2 regions of the Brevibacillus sp. FSL L8-0520 genome follow, and region 2 is predicted to be linked to the other one. Evidence: a T-box and tRNA genes for the amino acid it is inferred to sense, from the RefSeq annotation. Region 2 holds a T-box; the other holds one or more tRNA genes.
The links. The T-box of region 2 lies ahead of leuS (leucine--tRNA ligase). A T-box ahead of a tRNA ligase gene usually reads a tRNA of that ligase, here a tRNA-Leu.
Positions count from the first base shown of each region.

Region 1: it encodes a tRNA-Leu, which carries the amino acid that the T-box ahead of leuS (leucine--tRNA ligase) is inferred to sense. The anticodon was not compared.

Region 1 is NZ_CP150171.1:2,569,856-2,576,355, forward strand. Features, by position in the region: gene NSQ24_RS12810 (C40 family peptidase) at 1-682, opposite strand, end outside; tRNA gene NSQ24_RS12815 (tRNA-Asp) at 864-940, shown strand; tRNA gene NSQ24_RS12820 (tRNA-Thr) at 1,003-1,078, shown strand; tRNA gene NSQ24_RS12825 (tRNA-Leu) at 1,098-1,181, shown strand; gene NSQ24_RS12830 (NAD(P)/FAD-dependent oxidoreductase) at 1,503-2,420, shown strand; tRNA gene NSQ24_RS12835 (tRNA-Leu) at 3,136-3,222, shown strand; gene NSQ24_RS12840 (aminoglycoside phosphotransferase family protein) at 3,450-4,391, shown strand; gene NSQ24_RS12845 (HAMP domain-containing sensor histidine kinase) at 4,647-6,038, opposite strand; gene NSQ24_RS12850 (response regulator transcription factor) at 6,035-6,500, opposite strand, start outside.
Region 2 is NZ_CP150171.1:2,001,601-2,008,100, reverse strand. Features, by position in the region: gene leuS (leucine--tRNA ligase) at 1-1,739, opposite strand, end outside; T-box leader at 1,851-2,150, opposite strand; gene NSQ24_RS09985 (class I SAM-dependent methyltransferase) at 2,197-2,940, opposite strand; gene rsfS (ribosome silencing factor) at 2,946-3,302, opposite strand; gene yqeK (bis(5'-nucleosyl)-tetraphosphatase (symmetrical) YqeK) at 3,314-3,892, opposite strand; gene NSQ24_RS09970 (nicotinate-nucleotide adenylyltransferase) at 3,876-4,472, opposite strand; gene yhbY (ribosome assembly RNA-binding protein YhbY) at 4,476-4,766, opposite strand; gene NSQ24_RS09960 (shikimate dehydrogenase) at 4,878-5,729, opposite strand; gene yqeH (ribosome biogenesis GTPase YqeH) at 5,790-6,500, opposite strand, start outside.

The DNA of each region.
Region 1 (6,500 bases), 570 kb from region 2:
TGATTCCCAGCTCTTTGAATACATAGGAAGTAAATCCGCTGCAGTCAAATCCGCTCGTCGTCGTTCCGCCCAATACGTAAGGGGTGTTCAACAGCGGTTCGAATGCTCGATACAACTCTTTGGTTGAGAATGAGCTTTTCTTGCGCTTTTTCGATTCTTCTTTAGAAGAGGATTCGGAAGAGGAGGACACCTCATCCAAATAATCGGTCGCAACAAATGATTCGTCTTGACCAAACGAAATCTTGGTCCATTCCGCTCCAGGGTCCAGGACATCTACGACCGCGCCCATTGGAAGCTTTCCGATCACTTCTGAATCGAGTGTAGGGGACTTGCGGACATTTACGATGTCACCGGTAATCCGTGCTTTTATCCCGGCCCCAATGCTAGATGACTTCCCTTGGGAAACGATATCGGCAGGAGCTTCGTTTACCGCCGACTCAGCAGCCGCATAAACAGGGGGAGTCGCTGTACCCGGCAAGGAAAGGCTTTGACCGATCGACAGCCGATCAGATGACAACTGATTTACTTGCATCAACTCTTGAACCGTTGTCTGATTCTCCCTGGCGATTTTCATCAGTGTGTCGCCCGCTTGAACCACATACACAGGGGAAGAAGCGTGGGCAGTCACTGGCATGAATGCGCAAACGGAGAGGATGGCGAGTATTCGTGTCGTTTTTTTCATAGAAGATCGTCTCCATTTTCTACATGATTCCGCATTGTGCTACATTAAATTGTAGCGAAAAATGGCTGGTAAATCTATGAAAACTTTTTTTGAAAAATCATAGAAATAGTTCTTGTTTTCTTTTTGAGGACATGCTATATTACAAGAGTCGCCGCTAGAAAGCGCGGTGCCATCGGAAAATGGAGCTGTGGTGAAGTTGGAGTTCACGCCGGTCTGTCACACCGGAGGTCGCGGGTTCGAGTCCCGTCAGCTCCGCCATTTTTACGAAGAAGCAACGAGTCTCTCGCCCGTAAACGGGTTCACCCTTTCAGCATGGACGTGCCGGTGTAGCTCAATTGGTAGAGCACCTGACTTGTAATCAGGGGGTTGTGGGTTCAAGTCCTATCGCCGGCACCACTTTACAACTTAATAGCTTGCGGTCGTGGCGGAATTGGCAGACGCGCTAGATTCAGGTTCTAGTGGTGGCAACACCGTGGAGGTTCAAGTCCTCTCGACCGCATCAACCAAGTAATGAAGAGCTCTTGAATTTGTCCTATGGACGATTCAGGAGCTTTTTGCATATGCGGGACTGATACGGGAACCCGTTTTGCCCTGCTCCTCGCAGAGACTACTAGCAGAGTACGGACCAAGTATGTTATTGCAAATTGGAGTCGAACTGTATATTATGGATATTGCGGGTCTGTAATAGTTATTATATGAAGTAGGGAGGAGGGGAAACATGCAGTTGCAAATAAGCATTGCAATCTCGATGCAGACAAGAAGCGATAAGCTTTTTGCATCTTAATTACGGATATTACAAATCCATAAAGGAGTGTTAATGGTGGGAAAACAACTGCTTGATGTAGCGATTATTGGCGGAGGTCCGGCTGGGTTGAATGCTGCCCTCATGCTTGGGAGAGCGAGAAAAAATGTGGCGGTGATCGATGAAGGCCATCCCCGCAATGCGGTGACTCGCGAGACCCACGGGTTTCTTACCCGTGACGGAATAAGTCCAGGTGAATTTCGGCGAATTGCGAAGGAGGAGATAAGCGCCTATCCGTCCGTGTCTTTCGTGGCGGATACGGCCGTTTCGATCACGGGATCAGATGGACATTTTCAAATTATGACAGAGCAAGGTAAGACTTTTGAAAGCAGAAAGGTGCTGTTTGCCATAGGAATGAAGGATCGGCCGCTGGACATTCCTGGACTAGCGGAAGTTTACGGAAAAAGCGCCTTCGTTTGCCCGTATTGCGATGGCTGGGAATTAAGCGACCAGCCGCTAGTCATCATTAACAAGGGGGCAGAGCTTATGCACTTCGCTCCATTGATTTCCGGATGGACGAATCGTTTTGCCATCTGCACGAACGGCCCCGATGAGCTGACGGATGCACAGCGCGAAGAGCTAAAGCGACATCAAGTCCCCCTATTTGACTCGCCGATTCAATCCATTGACTCCAGCGAAGGAATCGTCCGTCAAGTGGTTCTCGAAGACGGGACAACCATTCCGTGCAGGGGGATCTTTTTTAAACCGGTGCTGGTCGCGGGATCGGAGCTGCCGCGAACGATCGGATGCCGCATCACGGAAGCGGGTTCGGTCGTTGTCGACGAGTTCGGGAAAACGAATGTCCCGGGCGTCTATAGCGCCGGAGATGCGGCATCGCGGCTCTATCAGGCGATTGCTGCAGCTTCTATGGGCGCATTTGTCGCTGCGGCCATCAATAATGAATTGAATATGGAGGCTTGGAGGAGAAACGGCTGAAGTTTCTTGCGGCAGATTTCGTCAGGTATTCAGGTACGAGGGGAGTTTCCAAAGAAAAAGTTGACGGTAGATATTTTACCTGCGTTAAATGGTCCTTATTTTGCCGGGCTTTTAGATGAGTTTCTGTCTTGGCGATTCGTTTTTTGGCTGGTGCTTTCTTTCATTGGCTTGTCTGAAGTGCTGACGATTCCCGCATTTCGCAAATTTTCGGTGAGAGAAGAAAGCGGCCTCCAACAACGGCCGCAAAGAAGGATATGTGGTGCTCCTGGCCGATGGAACGTGTTTGCTGTTGACTGGACGCGGTTTTATAACCGATTGGAGAGGGATGGCGCTTGCAGCAAGTGGGAGTGCTGATCATGATACAGCCCTTGCGAAAGCTGCTCCCCGAGGGTACTTTCCGTGCAAGGAGAGGCATGCCCGCGACCATTGGCTCAAGTGGGTTGTTTGTCGCTTGCTATCATGCCACTGAAAGTAACGTTGCATTGGGTTTGTTGACAGGAATATTGCTGGCATTGTCTTTGCAATTGCTTTTTGTTCTCTTGTGCTTTGCGATTTCCTTTCACATCAAACAAAGGTGAAGACTAACGAGCCGGAGTCCTCCATATGACCTGGATGGAACAGTCCCCCTGCAAAGCGGCAACGGGGTGCCTTTCCCATTTTCCCAAAGTCCGCTTTACATCTCCATCGTCTGCGAATATAATAATTCTTGTCGCTTGCGGTCGTGGCGGAATTGGCAGACGCGCTAGATTCAGGTTCTAGTGGTGGCAACACCGTGGAGGTTCAAGTCCTCTCGACCGCACCATATGTAAACATAGGGCCCTTCAGATTCTTCTGAAGGGTTTTTTTTTGTCTGAATATATTGCTGAGAGGGAAAGGGAAATATACGATAAAATAACAATTGTAGATATCGTAACCGGAGGCTTAAAATAAACCATTTGTCATTGATTATCGATAAGCTGTAGATCTATTGCACAAGACTCAGCTTGGTGGACCCATCCACTGGAAACTACAAATGAATAGAGGGCTACTATGGACGAGATAAAAATAATCCTAAGAGAGCAGTATGGTATCGATTGCAAAAATGTTTCGCCGCAGCAGGGGGGATGGTCAGCGCTGGCCTACAAAGTGCTTGATGACCGGTGTACTTATTTCCTGAAGGTTTATGAAAAAAACAGAGCATCTACCTCCAAGTGGACAGCTCTCATTGATACGTACATGCCTGTCACCGTTTGGCTCCAGCAAAATAGCGGCTTGAAGGGGAAAATTCCTGTGCCGCTATTCACAACAAATGGCGATTATAAATACGAAAGTAAAGATGCCATCTATCTTCTTTTTCAATATATTGACGGAGAAACGATTGGCAATCGTGAGTTAAGCAGGGAGCAGGTTTGTCAGCTCGCGGAAATCGTTGCGGAGCTCCATTGGTATGGGGGAGAAATCCCTGTTCAAACAGAAGGACTCCGGGAAGTTTTTGAGGTTCCGTTTTTGCAGGAGCTGAGGAACGCATTGGATCACGATTGGAACAAGCTGTCAACGGATGTTGTGAAAATGATCGAACCAAAGATGGAACGTATCAAGAGCCTGTCCGATAGCATTCGCAGGCTGTCTGCAAGGTTGAAAAACAGTCATCCCAAACTGGCTCTATGCCATACCGATATCCACAATTGGAATTTGATGCTGGCCGAAGAGAAGCTGATTCTGATTGACTGGGAAGGGCTTACAGTGGCTCCCGTAGAAGCCGATCTGATGTTCCTGGTTGATCATCCGCATTTCGACACATTTTTAAGCATCTATCGGAAACGCCATAAAGACTATTCCTTTAACCCCGATGCCCTCCAGTTTTATCAGGAGAAACGGAAATTGGAAGACATGTGGGAATTTGTTCAGCAGCTTTTATTCGATGAGCAGGATGCCGGGGAGAGAGCCGAAACGATCAGCTTGTTGGCGAAAGAGTTAAAAACGCTCGTTTAGATCATATAAGTGCTGCGATAGCCGTTTCGGTGGTAGAAGGAGCAGGAAGGAACTGTGAGGGACTTTGGCAATTTGAGTGCTTTTGTGTTGAGACTGGCCGTTTCCATGGGCTTGAAGCATGCCTATAAACCTGTTTTAAGACTGAAGCACACGATATAGCGCACTGGAATAACGGAAACAGAGCGGCTGCAGCAGGGTGAAAGCAGCCGCTCTGTTCTTTTGTTAGCGTGAAAGGACATGCACGGGGCAAAAAAATCAAGAGTCTGCCATGACCGGAAGCTCGATCTCGGCTAGCAGCCCTTTCCCCGTATCGCTCGTCAGGATCAGCCTTCCCTGATGGGCTTTGGCAATCCGCGCGACCATCGGGAGGCCGAGTCCGTGGCCGTTCTGTACAGGGCTCTTTCTCTTGGTCGAGTACGGCAGCTCCAGCAAATCGGCAAGCTCGCTTTGCGGTATTCCTTTTCCGTTATCCGTGACGGTGAAGCGGCACGTTTTTTTGTCGGGGGAACGCATGATTTGCAAAAGAATCTGGCAGCCCTCTCGATTGTGAAGCATGCTATTTTGCAGAAGGTTGGCAATCGCCCGCTGCAGCAGTCTTTCATCACCATTGACCTTGATGTTCTCATCCTCGACAGCCAGTTGCAGGGAGAATCTCTCACCGACATCATTGTTGTTGAGAAAGTCTGATACGGCCTGCCGGGCAAGCACCGGCAGCCTTACAGCCTTCCAGCTTACCGGCTGCATCTCGTACTCAAGCATGGAGACCAAATGGAGATCGCTGACAAGGGAACGAAGCTTTTCCCCCTGCCGCCGGATAATCGCGGCTTTTTTCCGTTGTTCATCCGGCAAGGTCTCGCTTTCCTCCAGTTGACTGGCATACCCAAGCACCATGGAAAGCGGTGTCCGGATGTCATGAGAGATACCGGCAATCCAGTTGAATCGCGCCTCATCTCTTGCTTTCAGCTTTGCGTTCTTTTCTTGCAGCAGCGCCGAAGTGTGATTGATGCTCTTTGCCAGGCTGCGCAGCAATCCCTTCGGCTCGACATGGGCAGGCTGCTCGTGGGCGAGACCGTGAATGCCGTCGATCAGCGGGGTTATGGATTTAATCAGGAGGGTGCCGATGACAAGCGACAGCAGCAGGGCGAGCGCAATGTTCCCGAAGATCATGCCGACCAGCCGGAGGGGAACGCTGCTGATCCAGTCAAGCGGAAAACTGAATTGGTATTTTGCCACGCTGTCCTTTGGATACCCGACAACGACAAGGCCATCGGGATGCTCCCAGATGAAAACGGGATAATCCATAACGTAATGCCGGGAGAGCTTTGCCACATCCGTTAGCGAATAGGCACGGGGCAATTCATCCGGCAGCTTAAAGCCCCATGCCACCTGTCCCTGCTTGTCGATGAGCATGGCCCAAGCATTGTGCTGCACAAGCAATTTTTCCGCCCTTTCAGCGAGCGCATAGCTGCCGCTGCTTCCATGAAGTCCCTCTGAAGCCCCGCGTACGACATCCTCAGGCGTTTTTCCAACGTTCATTCCATTAAAAAACCATGTCCCGAGCACTACGTAATTCAGGATGAGCAGAAACACCGAAATAAGGATGGTTGAGATTACGAAACGCCGCAAAATATGAATGGCCCCGTTCATGCCCGATCCTCGCTTGCCATCAGCTTGTAGCCCAGCCCTCTTACAGTCAGCAGGTGTTCAGGGGAGGAGGGATCCGACTCGATTTTTTCCCGGATGCGCCGGATGTGAACCATGAGGGTATTTTCGTATCCAAAGCTGTCGTCACCCCATACCGCGTTGCACAAAGCGTCGCTTGTGACGATGCGCCCGCAGTTTTCATACAGCTTTTTCAGCAGGGCATGCTCCTTGGCGGTCAACGGCTGTTCTCCGCTCGCGCTGCGTACCACGCCCCCTTCCAAATCGACAGTAAAGCTCCCCAGCGCAAAAACAGGCAGCCGCTCCTGCTTTGGCGGAGCGTACACGCGCCGCAATATGGCTCCCAGGCGCAGCATAAGCTCGCGAGGCAAAAACGGCTTGACAATGTAATCGTCGGCGCCGAGGCCAAGCCCGAGGATCCGGTCTTCATCCTTGTTTCTGGCCGAA
Region 2 (6,500 bases):
GATTTGCTCATCTTCTCGTTGTTTTCACCCAGAATCATGCCCTGGTTGAACAGCTTCTGGAACGGCTCCTTCGTCGGCACAACGCCGATATCGTAGAGGAATTTGTGCCAGAAACGAGCATACAGCAGATGAAGAACCGCGTGTTCCGCACCGCCGATGTAAATGTCGATCGGGAGCCATTCCTTCAGCTTTTCCGGATCGGCAAATGCCTTGTCGTTGTGTGGGTCGATAAAGCGCAGGAAGTACCAGCAGCTTCCTGCCCACTGTGGCATCGTATTGGTTTCCCGACGGGCTTTCATCCCCGTTTCCGGATCGACGATGTTCACCCACTCGCTGATGTTGGCCAGCGGCGACTCGCCTGTTCCGGAAGGCTTGATTTCCTTCGTCTTCGGCAGGACGACCGGCAGCTCTGCTTCCGGCACTACCTTCATCGTTCCGTCCTCCAGGTGGATGATCGGAATCGGCTCTCCCCAATAACGCTGGCGGCTAAACAGCCAATCGCGCAGGCGGAAGGTTACTTTTCGTTTTCCTTTGTTGTTCTCCTCCAGCCATTCAATCATTTTGCTGATTGCCTGTTCCTTGTTCAATCCATCCAGGAAGCCGGAGTTGATGTGCTCCCCATCGCCCGTATACGCTTGCTTGGATACATCTCCGCCGCGGATTACTTCCTTGATCGGCAGATTGTATGCTTGCGCAAATTCATAGTCGCGCTCATCGTGAGCGGGAACAGCCATTACAGAACCGGTACCGTAACTGATCAGGACGTAGTCGGCAATCCAGATCGGCAGTTTTTCTCCATTTACCGGATTGATTGCGTACGCACCTGTAAACACGCCCGTTTTTTCCTTGGCCAGGTCTGTACGCTCCAAATCGCTTTTCCGTTTGGCTTGCTCCAGGTAGTCTTCAACTGCCTGCTTTTGTTCCGGTGTTGTAATTTTCTCCACCAGCTTGTGCTCCGGAGCAAGCACTGCGAAGGTAGCGCCGTACAAAGTGTCCGGGCGGGTCGTGAAGACAGTGAAGGTCTCGTCGTGGCCGTCAACGGAAAAGACAACCTCAGCGCCTTCAGAGCGGCCAATCCAGTTGCGCTGCATTTCTTTGATGCTTTCCGGCCAATCAAGCTCCTCCAAATCTTCCAGCAGACGATCAGCATACTTGGTGATTTTCAGTACCCACTGTTTCATCGGACGGCGTTCTACCGGATGTCCTCCGCGCTCACTTTTCCCGTCAATAACCTCTTCGTTGGCCAGAACAGTTCCCAATGCAGGGCACCAGTTCACGGCAACTTCGTCGATATAAGCCAGGCCATGCTCATACAGCTTGGTAAAAATCCACTGTGTCCATTTGTAATAAGCAGGGTCTGTTGTATTGATTTCACGGTCCCAATCGTAAGAGAAACCAAGAGATTTGATCTGACGGCGGAATGTATTGATGTTGCGCTCCGTAAACTCTGCCGGGTCGTTGCCCGTGTCCAGCGCATATTGCTCAGCAGGCAGCCCGAACGCATCCCATCCCATCGGGTGCAGGACATTGTAGCCTTGCATCCGTTTCATCCGGGACAAAATATCCGTCGCGGTATAGCCTTCCGGGTGTCCTACGTGAAGACCTGCTCCAGACGGATAAGGAAACATGTCGAGAGCATAAAACTTCTTCTTGCTCGGATCATCCAGCGTTTTAAAGGTTTTATTCTCTTCCCAATACGTCTGCCATTTCTTTTCGATTTCCTGATGATTGTAAGCCATGATTTGCACTCCTATCGTAGATTCATGAAAACAAACAGATGCTTCGCCCATTAAGAAGAAGAGGGCCACTTCAATAAAAAATAAAAACCTCCCGCCCCCAATCGCGAAACGAAAAGGGACGAGAGGATTATATACGCTCCCGCGGTACCACCCACATTGGTGAACAGACGGCACACCGATCATCGCTTTGCTTCACACAAAGCAGAAGTCCTGATGCTTGCAATCATAAGCTCACCCGCTTGAAAAATCCGTATCGTGGATAGACGCTCCCCCTTACGCAACCGCTCCTACTGGACGGTCTTCAGGCAGAGTGCTTCGAGGCGAGTTCGGAAAGGGACGGGTTGACTTTCACCTGCCGTCAACTCTCTTTTGCCGTTTCACTTTCGTACTACTCCTCATCAACGCATTCCTTGTTTGTGGTTGTACTTTCGATTATAGACAATCAATGCCAATGCTGTCAATCTCGCGGACGGCAAGCCGAGAAAAACAAACGCTCACTCGTCTCTTGCGGTGGCTGGCCGCTAAAATCGGCCGTTATTTCCACATCGACAAAGCCGGTCTCCATCAGCCAGCGAGCAAGCTCATATGGCTGATACGCCCTCTGCTCATGCACTTCCTCGATACGTTCGTACAAGCCGTTTTCCTGCCGCAGAAAAAAGGTCAGTTCATGCGCTACCTCGAGCCGCAGCGGATCGCAGAAACATTGCCAAATGTACGAAACTTCCTCTTCGGCCAGAGTAAAGGTCTGGTCTCCAAAACCGTGCAGGATTTTGTATGGACTGTGCACGTCGAACAAAAAGGTCCCGCCTGGATGCAGATGCTCGAAGACGAGAGAAAATGTCCGTTTCACGTCCTCTTCTTCCGTCAAGTAGCTGAGCGAGTCGCAAAAGGACAAGACACTGTCTGTCTTGGGCAATGCCAGTTCGCGCATGTCCTGTTCGACCCATTTGACTTGGGCCTGCTCCCGCCTCATCTTGTCGTACGCTACTGCAAGCATGTCAGCAGACAGATCAACTCCTGTCACCAGATACCCTCTTTTTGCCAGGGGAATGGCGATGCTTCCGGTCCCGCAGCCGAGGTCAATGACTTGACGCGGCTTCCCTTTCCTGGTCCAGACACCCTCTGCCCAATCGAGCCACTGATCGTAAGGGGAGTCGGTCATCAGCCTGTCGTAGACAGCCGCCATTTGCCCGTACGCCATTTACCTCAGCCTTCCTCTCCAAATTGGACGATAGGGGCTTCGGCCCACAGCCGCTCGAGATTGTAAAACTCGCGGTCTTCGCGATGGAATACGTGGATGACGACATCCTCCAGGTCGACAAGCACCCAGCGTCCTTCGTCTGCTCCCTCAATGCCGCGTACCTTGTAACCGTTCTTGTGAGCCTGATCACGGATCTCGGAAACGATTGCTTGTACTTGCCGTTCATTGTTCCCGTGGCAAATCATGAAATAATCCGCAATGACGGACAGCTTGCTGATGTCCATGATGATCAGATTTTCCGCCTTCTTGTCCTCTGCCGCCTTTGCCACCAGTCTTGCCAGGGCTTCTACTGTTTTAACCATGAAACTCCTCCTTATGTATCCAGTCCGGATACGAGATCGTTATATGCCAACAGTGTCAATGGATACACCGTTTTTTTCTGCTGGATCAAATGTTGAATCGTACTGCCGAGAGCTTGCGCCAAAGCTTTATCCAGATCTTGCGACGCCAAGCTGCGAATCGTTTCAACACCGGGAAAGATTCGGTTTGGTTCTATATAGTCTGCCACACAAACGATTTTTTCTAACAGCGTCATCCCGACCCGGCCCGTTGTATGGTAGCGAACGGCCTGGATGATGTCCGGGTCGGAGACATTCATCTCCGTCTGGATGACGATTGCTCCGGCAAATGAATGCCACAGCTCCTTGTCCCCGTTCAAAAGGTCGGCGGGGAGATCGTGACGAATGAGAACGTCACGCATCCTTTCAACCGGCCAGCATTTGCAGTAGTCGTGCAAAAAACCCGCCAGTTCGGCTTTATCGGGGTCTGCCCCATACTGAAGCGCCAGCTGTCTGGCAGTTCCGGCCACGCCCAGCGTATGCTGATACCGCTTCTCGTGCATTTGGGCGCGGACTTGGCTGAGAAGCGCTTCCCGATCATTTAACCAACTCATATAGTCCGTACTCCTTTATATAACGCTCGACAGGCGGGGGTACGAGGTAACGAATGCTCTTGCCCCGGGCTGCTTTTTCCCGGATCAGTGTCGAAGACAAATCCCACGCCGGCATCTCCACCAAGGTCACAAAATCGCGATATTCACTTTCTATCAGCTCGGCCCCTGGACGCGAAAGGCCGATGAACCGCACCATTTTGACCAAGTCGTCTATCCGATACCATTGCCGAAGTGTTTTTACCATATCTCCGCCAATGATAAAAGAAAACTGGCAATCCGGATACATCTCAACGAGACTTCGCATCGTGTCGTAGGTATAGGATGGACCGCCACGTTTGAGCTCTATGTCGATTGCCCGAAAGGCAGGGTGATCCGCCACAGCAAGCTCTACCATCCGCAGCCGATCGCCGGCTGGGGTCAATCCTGCCCGTTCCTTGTGCGGCGGAATATGTGCCGGCATAAACCAGACCTCATCCAGCCCCGCTTGTTCCCTTGCTTGCTCAGCGGCCAGAAGGTGACCGGCATGGATGGGATCAAATGTGCCTCCCATGATTCCGATTTGGATTTTTGACTGTCCCATCGGTTATGGCAGTTTGATTGTTTTGTTCTCCCTGGACTCCTTGTACAGCACGACCGTATGGCCAATGAGCTGCACCAGCTCCGCTTCTGCTCCCGCCGCCAGAGCTTCGGCTACTTCATGCTTGTCGTCCAGATTGTTTTGCAGAATGGCCACCTTGATGAGTTCGCGGACCTCCAGCGCCTCTTTGATTTGATTCGTCATGTTTTCATTGACGCCGCCTTTGCCCACCTGAAAAATCGGGGTAAGGTGATGGGCTTGTGCCCGTAAAAACCGTTTTTGCTTGCCGGTCAGCATGTACATATCTCCTTTTGTGTATATCTGTTGTTCTTGAAGTGCGCTTTCTTTATTTTAACTCATTTGCAGACGCACGACTGATTCTTCCATCATTTATCTGTGCAGCGTGCTTCAGGTCGCTTTGCTTAGCTGCTGCAGGACAATTTCCCGCATCGTCTCAGTTGGAGCCGCTTCTCCTGTCCATAATTCGAAAGCGAGTGCGCCCTGATTGACAAACATGCCGATACCGGAATGAACCTGAGCGCCTCGGGAGCTCGCCGCTTTTAACAGACGCGTCTCCAGAGGGTTGTAGATCAGGTCGCTTACGATCAGTCCGGCATGGAGCCATTCCTCTTGCACCGGCATCTCATCCACTTGCGGATACATGCCGATGGACGTGGTGTTGATCAGCAGGCTCGCATCCTCAATGGCTTCCTTGCCTTCGGCCGGGTCGATGACAGCCGTAGGGACAATCGTTCCTACGTGTTCCGCCAAAAGCGTCGCCCTTTCGCGGGAACGGTTGATAATCCGGATCTCCTTCACCCCTCGCTCCGCCAGCGTAAAAGCGACTGCACGGGCAGCGCCGCCAGCTCCGAGCATGGTGACTGTCTGTTGTTCCAGCGTAATCCCTGTCGTTTCCACCAGTGAGCGTACGTACCCCAGACCATCTGTGTTGTAGCCGACCAAATAGCCATCGCGGTTTACTACTGTGTTCACGGCACCAATGCGCGCTGCAAGCGGATCGATTTCATCAAGCATGGGCATGATCGCCACCTTGTGCGGGATCGTCACATTTACACCCTTTATTCCAAGTGATCGAATCCCTGCCACCGCTTCAGACAGACGCTCGGGAGCCACATCAAAAGCCATGTATACATAGTCCAATCCCGCTTCTGCAAAAGCGGCGTTGTGCATGAGCGGCGATTGCGAATGCGAGACCGGATGACCGAACAAACCAACCAGATGTGTTTTGCTTGTTATCATGAAGCCGTTCCTTCCCCTCTGCTCTCTCTATCTAGCTTATGGCAAGACAGCCAAAACGCGTCAGATCAACGCTTTTCGCATGCCTACACTGACGCCCTTCGGAGCGTGTACGACGACGGATGCCTCTTCTTTACCCTGAAGGCTCACCCAGCCCAAACCCGAAATGACCAGGTCCGTTGTGCCCGTTGGACGAATTTTAAACGAATGTTTGACAAAAGCGGGCAGCTGTTCTGCGGCTTCACGGCCTGTCGGCGGAGCGAGCATTTCCCCGTGGTGCTTCTGAAACACTTCATCGGCATTCTCCAGCTTCGTGCGGTGGATGTATATATCGTTCGTTACATACACAACAAACGGCTGTCGCGTGCCGCGTACAAAATCAATCCGGGCCAAACCGCCGAGGAAGAGGGACTGGCCATCGTTTAATTGATACACTTTTGGATTGATTCGAGAGGTCGGCGTAATTTTCCGCAAGTCTTGCGGTGTCACCATATGGCCGATCTGATCCCGGTTGATAATTCCTGGCGTATCGAAAATAGAACGGCCGTCCTCCAATGGAATCTCAATCTTGTCCAGTGTCGTCCCCGGAAACGGTGATGTCGTAATTTCCAGATCAGCCGATCCGTAATCGTGCAGAATGCGGTTGATCAACGTGGATTTGCCGACATTCGTCACACCGACGATGTAGACGTCCCGTCCCTTGCGCAGTTCCCCGATACGTCCCAAAAGCTCATCGATGTGCAATCCTTTTTGGGCACTTACCAATACGACATC